DNA from 2 places in the Staphylococcus sp. FW104-15G4D genome. Region 1 is predicted to be linked to the other one. Evidence: riboswitches for the same ligand, from Rfam matches in the RefSeq annotation. Region 1 holds a riboswitch; the other holds the start of a gene.

Region 1 (4,428 bases):
CTATCTTGTAATTTCGTATTAAATATTATTTTTTGTAAGCTAATAATTGTTTTACGCGTTTCATATCACTTTTTGAAACTAATTTAGCTTTACGTAATTGACGCTTTTGTTTAGTGTTTTTGTTTGCGAATAAGTGAGATGTGAAAGCTCTTGAACGTTTTAATTGACCAGAACCAGTTCTTTTAACACGTTTAGCAGCTCCACGGTGAGTTTTCATTTTAGGCATGATTCATTTCCTCCTATTATTTAACGATTATTTTTCATTGATAGGCGCTAACATGATAAACATTTGACGCCCTTCCATTTTAGGCTTTTGTTCAACTGTTGCTATATCTTTACATTCATCTGCAAATTGTTCTAATACACGTTGACCAATTTCTTTATGCGTAATCGCACGACCTCTGAAACGAATAGAAACTTTACATTTGTCGCCTTTAGATAAGAATTTACGTCCATTTTTCAACTTAGTTTGGAAATCATGTTCCTCAATTGTTGGACTTAAACGTAATTCTTTAACATTAATGACTTTTTGTTTCTTCTTCATTTCTTTTTCTTTTTTCTGTTGTTCGAATTTATATTTACCGTAGTCCATAATTCTCGCAACAGGTGGTTTCGCATTTGGTGCGACAACAACTAAATCTAAATCAACTCGTTCAGCCATTTCTAAAGCTTCACGTTTCGATTTCACACCAATTTGATCACCATCTTGGCCGATTAAACGTAGTTCTTTTGCACGAATTCTCTCATTAACTTGAGTTTGATCTTTTGCTATGGTTGACACCTCCTAGAGTTTTACGAAATTGTCCCAAGCAAAAAAGAAGAGCGAGTAACAATACCCGCTCTTCTTCCACACATTTATTGTGTAACATGATTAACCTGCCAACTGCTATTGCGTCGCTACAGGTGAGAAGCGGGTGCTTCTACTTGGTTCGTTTCGTATTCAACGTTACTAATCATATCAATAATAAACATGTAAGTCAATTGTTTTTTTGTTATTTATTGTGATGTCTAATTTCATCCATCGAAACATCTTGTCTTAAATCAACTTTTTTAAGTGGAATCATTTTCGTTTTATAGCGTAGCTTATGGTAAATGAAGAATGCTAAGAAAACAGGTATTCCCATATAAGTAATAACAAAACGATTAAGATCAAAATGTCCTGTTTTTATAAAGTCTACATCTTGTCCGATGATAACAATTATACATAATATACCTGCAAATATAGGGCCAAATGGGAACAGCTTAGCCTTATATTTAAGTTTACTTTTATCATAATCTTGTTTATCAAATGCTCGTCTGAATCTATAGTGACTTATTGCTATACCTACCCAAGCGATAAACCCTGTCATACCACTAGCTGCAACAATATATTCATATGCATCTCCACTTATATGCTGTAAAGCAAAGATAATTACAACAAGTACACCAGTAGCAATTAATGATAAATAAGGTACGCCACTTTTGTTAGTCTTACCAAAAGAAGAAAATGCTAATTTGTCTTTACTCATTGAATATAACATACGAGTTGATGCATACATTCCTGAGTTACCAGCAGATAAAACAGACGTTAATATAACGGCGTTCATAAATGATGCTGCAAAAGCAAGACCAGCATTTTTGAACACAAGTGTAAATGGAGAAGTAGAAATGCTATCTCCACCGCCCATTAGAGACTTACTATCATAAGGAATTAACATACCTATTATGAATATTGCTAAAATGTAAAATAATAAGATACGCCAAAACACTTGCTTAATCGCTTTAGGGACGGCTCTTTCTGGATTTTCAGACTCACCAGCTGTGATACCTATTAATTCTGTTCCTTGGAATGAGAAACCTGCAACAAGGAATACTCCTAAAATTGATAATAGGCTACCACCTAAATTTCCACCTAGAATAGGACCATCACCTTTGGTAAATGTATCAAAACCGACGTATTTACCACCCATAATTCCAACAATTGTTAATAAACCAATGACAATAAATATAACTACAGTTATTACTTTTATTAAAGCGAACCAATATTCACTTTCACCATAAATTCTCACTGATAAAGAATTTAGGGCAAATATAATTACTAAAAAGATACAACTCCAAACCCACGCTGGTATACCTTGCATAGGTGACCAATACTGTATAACCTGTGCAGCAATGGTAACATCAGCAGCAACAGTTATTACCCAGTTAAACCAATAGTTCCAACCTAATGCAAATCCCAGTGATGGATCAACAAAGCGTGTAGCATATGTACTAAATGAACCGGAAACTGGTAAATAAGTAGCCATTTCCCCAAGAGATGTCATCAGGAAGAATACCATTGTACCAATAATTGCATAAGCAATTAAAGCACCTAACGCACCAGCATCATGAATAGCACCACCAGATGTCATGAATAGACCTGTACCAATACAACCGCCTATAGCGATCATTGAAATATGACGGTCTTTTAATCCTCTTTGGACACCGTCATTTTGATTTTCTTTTTTACTCATAGAAGCTCCCTTTCCTTGTCTTAGAGGCTAACATGTAACTATTTTTCTCTTTGTGTAATAAATATATATTTTAAATATGAAAGTTTGATTAAAAAATTTATAAGCAACAAACTTTGTAACAATAATAGCACTAAATCATTTATTAAGCTAAATACTACACAATACGAAAATAAAAAGTGGTTACATACCTTTAAGATATGCAACCACTTAGGTTTTATCTATATAAGGTAGCACATCACATTCTGTGACAGTACAGCTTCTTGTCGAAAACTGTCCCAACAATTATAAATTATGGTTTTACAATTGTTTCGGCATCGTTACCTTTCACTAATTCAACACATGTCCCATACGACTTCTGACTAGTTACTAATTAAAGATGCAACCTCTAACTCTAATTTTATTTCATTCATCTGTAATATACATGATACGACCTATCTTTTCAAGGTTATCTATGTTTTTTCAAACGAATTTCATCCACCAAATTCCAAATAAATTCATCTTTTTCAAGTGTTTCTTGATCTTGGGAACCATATTGTCTTACATTGACTTCATTATTTTCTACTTCTTTATCCCCTACAACAATTTGGTATGGTATTTTTTGCATTTGCGCTTCACGAATTTTATAACCCATTTTTTCATTACGATCATCAATCTCAACACGAACGCCTTGCGATTTAAGTTCATCTTGTAATTGGCGGGCGTAATCATAATGTAAATCTACATTAACTGGAATGATTTCGACTTGTTTTGGTGCTAACCATGTTGGGAAAGCTCCTTTAGTTTCTTCAGTAAGGAATGCGACGAAACGTTCCATTGTAGAAACAACACCTCGGTGAATAACTACTGGTCTATGTTGTTCACCATCACTACCAATATAAGTGAGTTCAAAACGTTCAGGTAGTAAGAAATCAAGCTGCGCAGTAGATAAAGTTTCTTCTTTACCCATCGCAGTTTTAACTTGAACATCAAGTTTAGGACCATAAAATGCCGCTTCACCAATAGCTTCTACATATGGTAGACCCATTTCATCAACTGCTTCTTTGAGCATTGATTCAGCTTTATTCCACATTTCATCATCATCCATATATTTTTCTTTATCTTCTGGGTCTCTGTAGCTTAATCTGAAAGTGTAATCCTTAAAACCGAAGTCTTCATAAACTTCTTGAATCATATTGACTACTCTTTTGAACTCTTCTTTAATTTGATCTGGTCTCACGAATATATGAGAATCGTTAAGAGTCATTCCACGAACACGTTGTAAACCTGAAACTGCACCACTTGCTTCATATCTATGCATAGTACCTAATTCCGCAATACGGATTGGTAATTCTCGGTAAGAGTGTGGTTTATTATTATAAATCATCATATGGTGTGGACAGTTCATTGGTCTTAATACCATTTCTTCAGTTTCATCTAATTTCATAGGTGGAAACATGTCATCTTGGTAATGATCCCAGTGACCAGAAGTTTTATATAAATCAACATTTGCTAATACTGGAGTATATACATGGTCATATCCCATGCTCACTTCTTTATCTACAATATAGCGTTCAATTTCACGTCTGATTGTAGCGCCATTTGGTAACCATAAAGGTAATCCAGCACCAACAAGTTGGCTATTAGTAAATAATTCTAAATCTTTACCGATTTTACGGTGATCTCTTTCACGACGTTCTTCAAGCATTTGTAAATGCGCTTTTAAATCCTTTTTATCAAAAAACGCAGTACCGTATATACGTTGTAACATTTTATTGTTACTGTCACCACGCCAATAAGCACCTGCAGTTGATAGTAATTTAAACTCTTTTATCTTAGAAGTCGAAGGTACATGTACACCACGACATAAATCAGTGAATTCACCTTGTGAGTATAAAGTAACGCTCTCATCTTCTGGAATTGCATCAATAAGTTCTAATTTATATGGATCATCTTTGAA
Region 2 (4,428 bases), 290 kb from region 1:
TTGTGTGTTATTTTCTAATAAAAATTTTACATGTCTTTCTAATGCGTCAAAATCAATTTCATTATTAGTAAATGGTGTAGCTAGAGCTACGCCAACGCCTTCAAACATGTGTGTCATATTATCGTTCTCCTTTCATAGTTAAAACTTGCTCTAATACTTGAACTGCGTTTAATGCCGCACCTTTAAGTAAGTTGTCTGATGTACACCATACATGGAAAGTGTTATCTAATGAATCATCTCTACGAATACGGCCTACAAAGACTTCGTCTTTACCTGTAGAGTGAATTGCTAATGGGTATTCATTGTTTTCAGGATTATCTACAAGTACAACTCTGCTATCTTGGTCGAAAAGGTTTTGGATATCTTTAACGTTAGCTTCTCTATCTAAAGTAACGTCAATTTCAATGCTGTGACTGTCTTGCACTGGTACACGTACACAAGTAGCTGTAACTTTCAGATCTTTATCGTTTAAAATTTTTCTTGTTTCATCAATCATTTTTTGCTCTTCTTTGGTGTAGCCATTTTCAAGAAAAACATCAATATGTGGTAACACATTATTATAAATAGGGTGAGGGTACGCTTCAGGAGCTTTTCCATTAGGCCCCTCAGATAAATCTCTTTTACCCTTGATACCTGAGCCTGAAACCGCTTGATATGTTGTATAAGCAACACGTTTTAAGCCATATGCATCTTGTAAAATTTTAAGTGGCACTACGGATTGAATTGTTGAACAGTTAGGATTAGCAATAATGCCACGAGTTAGTTTAGGTTCATTCACTTCGGGAACAATTAAATCTACATCTTCGGTCATTCTCCATTGACTAGAGTTATCAATGACGATAGCACCTGCTTGTTCAAATAGTGGGGCGAAATGTTCACTCGTACCTCCACCAGCACTCATTAACACGTAGTCGAAGTGTTCACTTGCTGCTTCATCTGTTAACTCTTGAACAGTATATGTTTGTCCTTGGAATTCTACTTCCTTACCCGCTGAACGCGCTGATGAAAAGAGTACTAATTCATCGAAAGGAATATTCTTACGATCCAATGTTTCTAACATTTTTGTTCCTACTAATCCTGTTGCTCCGGCTACTGCTAATCTTGTCATAATAAAGTCACTCCATTTGTAATATTGTTAATTTTAAGAAAATTCTTTATAAATATATCATATCAATTTTAGATATCGAATGCGTTATATAATTCTTCTACCGCTCTTTGACCATTTTCTGCATCAATAACATATGAAATACTAATTTCTGAAGTCGTTGTTTGATAGAATGGAATTTCAGAATTGATTAAAGTGATAAATGCTTTAGATGCTACTCCAGACATATCTCTCATACCTGATCCAATTAACGAAATTTTGACGTATTCTTCATTGATTTTATAATCTAAGGCTTCAAAGTGAGTGGATAGATTTTCCAATATAGATGAAATTTGATTAACGTCACTATCTTTAATCGAAAATGATAGCTGTAATCCTTCGAGATTAACGATTTGCGAAATCATATCGACATTGACAGAACCTTCCTCTAATTCAGTAAATAACTGAGTTAATAAGCGATTGTCAGGTAGGGGATAACTAATTGTGACGTGCATCATATGCGTATCTAAAGCTACTCCTGTAACAGCTTTTTTCTCTAATAAATCTGATCTAGACATAATCCACGTTCCTTTCACATTTGATAAAGTTCTCCCTAAATAAAGGGGGATTTCATAGTTTTTAGCAAGTTCAACACTTCTAGTTTCAAGTACTCCAGCACCAAGCGCACTCATTTCCATCATTTCTTCATATGACACGTATTCTAAACGCTTAGCATGGCTTAATATTCTTGGATCTGTTGCATAAACTCCATCAACGTCAGTATAAATCTCACAAGGGATTTGGTTACTTGCTGCTAGAGCCACAGCAGTAGTATCAGAACCTCCACGGCCTAAAGTAGTAAGCTCAAACTCATCATTTATACCTTGGAAACCAGCTACTACCAGTACATCGTTATTTTCAAATGCTTGATTAAATGTATCTGGATTAATCTCTGCAATTTTACTTTTCAAATGATGACCAATCGTTTTAATACCTGCTTGGTATCCAGTCATTGCTTTGGCCTTTACACCAATATCATTAAGTACCATTGAAAGATAGGAGACTGTCTGTTGTTCACCCGTAGTAAGTAGTAGGGCAAGTTCTTGATCTTTAGGTGTAGAAGTTAACGTTGACACATTTTCCATTAATTGATCAGTTGTTTTACCCATTGCACTAACTACAACGATTAATTCTTCTCCCTGTTCAACTCGTGTTTTAAGCATTTCAGCAATATTTTTTATCTTTGTAAAATCACTGACGGAAGACCCGCCAAATTTCAAAACACTTCTGTTCAATTTCAGTCCTCCTAAAATTAGGGGAGGCTCACACGATATAAAAAAAGAACAAGTTCGGAATGCGCGAACTTGCTCTACATTTATGTACAAGTGATGCACTCCATTATTTAGTAATAATGACAAACTTTCAGCTCTTAACCAAAAAGTCCAACGACTCATAACTGCTATTATGAATTGTTTCGGCATCGCACCCTTTCAAAATTAGTTGTTAGCAGACAAAATACTAAAATTTACTCATGATTGATGCTCCTCATCAAAATCTTATTCAATTGATATGAGTTTATTATACATAGAGTGTATATCTCTGTAAACCAATATGTTAGATTTTTAAAAATATACTGAAAATTTAAGAGTAAGATAACACAATTTGTGATTTATTATAAATAAAACTTTATTATTGATTGCTTAAATATCAATTTCCAAAAGAAAAACTCTAGAGAATCATGAAGATGCTCTAGAGTTAAAGAAAATTTATTAACTATTTTGTAAAACACCAATTTCTTGAAGATATTCTTCATAAGGAACTTCTTTAGATAAACCACCTGGTTGATTTAAATCAATAACGCGGTTTGCAATTGTATTGATGAACTCGAAGTCATATGAAGTGAAGATGATAGAACCTTTAAATGATTTCAATCCATCATTAACTGCAGTGATACTTTCTAAGTCTAAATGGTTTGTAGGTTCGTCTAGTAATAAAACGTTAGCACTTGATAACATCATTTTACTTAACATACAACGAACTTTTTCGCCACCGGATAGAACACTTGCCTTCTTCTTAACTTCTTCTCCGCTAAATAGCATACGACCTAAGAAACCACGTAAAAATGTTTCAGTTTGTTCATCTTCAGGCGCATATTGTCTTAACCAATCAACTAAGTTCATGTCGACACCATCAAAGAACTCTGAATTATCTTTAGGGAAGTAGCTAAGGGAAGTAGTGACACCCCATTTATATGTTCCTTCATCTGGTTCCATTTCACCAGCTAAAATTTTAAGCAATGTTGTTTTGGCAATCTCACTATCACCAATTAAAATAGCTTTATCGTTAGGATTCATTGTGAATGAAACATTATCTAATACTTTTTCGCCGTCAATTGTTTTAGATAGATTTTCAACAGTTAATAAATCATTTCCAATTTCACGTTCAGGAGTAAATTTAACATATGGATATCTTCTTGAAGATGGTTGAATATCATCTAATTCAATTTTTTCTAATTGTTTCTTACGACTTGTAGCTTGTTTTGATTTAGAAGCATTCGCAGAGAATCGTGCAATGAAATCTTGTAATTCCTTAATTTTTTCTTCTTTTTTCTTATTTTGTTCTTGAGCCATTTTTTGGGCTAACTGACTTGATTGATACCAGAAATCATAATTACCTACATATAGTTTAATCTTACCGTAGTCTAAGTCAGCAATGTGCGTACATACGTTATTTAAGAAGTGACGGTCGTGGGATACAACGATAACTGTATTTTCAAAGTTAATTAAGAAATCTTCTAACCAGCTAATTGCAGGGATATCTAAACCGTTAGTAGGCTCGTCTAGTAGAAGTACATCGGGATCGCCAAATAAACTTTGCGCTAATAATACTTTTACTTTTTGATTGTTTTCAAGTTCAGACATTTTTCTGTCATGTAAATCTGCTTGAATACCTAAACCAGAAAGTAGGTTAGCAGCATCGGCTTCTGCGTTCCAGCCATTCATTTCTGCAAATTCACCTTCAAGTTCTGCAGCACGAATACCATCTTCGTCACTAAAATCTGGCTTCATATAAATCTCATCTTTTTCTTTCATAACTTCATATAAACGCTCATGTCCTTTAATTACGACATCTAATACGCGTTCATCTTCATATGCGAAGTGATCTTGCTTTAATACTGCTAGACGTTCATCTTTTCCTAATGAAACATGACCTGTTTGCGAATCAATTTCGCCAGATAAAATTTTAAGAAATGTTGATTTACCAGCACCATTAGCACCAATTAAGCCATAACAATTACCTTCAGTAAATTTTATATTTACATCTTCAAATAGTTTACGATCTCC

Evidence for each region. Region 1 has a riboswitch for lysine ahead of AC3WQX_RS05520 (amino acid permease). Riboswitches for the same ligand answer to the same signal wherever they lie in the genome.
Region 2: linked by a shared signal. The riboswitch ahead of AC3WQX_RS04185 (aspartate kinase) and the one ahead of AC3WQX_RS05520 (amino acid permease) in region 1 are both predicted to bind lysine.

What each region holds. Positions count from the first base shown of each region.
Region 1 is NZ_JBYTCH010000001.1:1,127,479-1,131,906, forward strand. Features, by position in the region: gene rpmI (50S ribosomal protein L35) at 26-226, opposite strand; gene infC (translation initiation factor IF-3) at 254-781, opposite strand; ribosomal protein L20 leader region at 809-932, opposite strand; gene AC3WQX_RS05520 (amino acid permease) at 993-2,492, opposite strand; lysine riboswitch at 2,713-2,888, opposite strand; gene thrS (threonine--tRNA ligase) at 2,938-4,428, opposite strand, start outside.
Region 2 is NZ_JBYTCH010000001.1:838,497-842,924, reverse strand. Features, by position in the region: gene dapA (4-hydroxy-tetrahydrodipicolinate synthase) at 1-117, opposite strand, end outside; gene AC3WQX_RS04190 (aspartate-semialdehyde dehydrogenase) at 119-1,108, opposite strand; gene AC3WQX_RS04185 (aspartate kinase) at 1,177-2,379, opposite strand; lysine riboswitch at 2,465-2,641, opposite strand; gene AC3WQX_RS04180 (ABC-F family ATP-binding cassette domain-containing protein) at 2,854-4,428, opposite strand, start outside.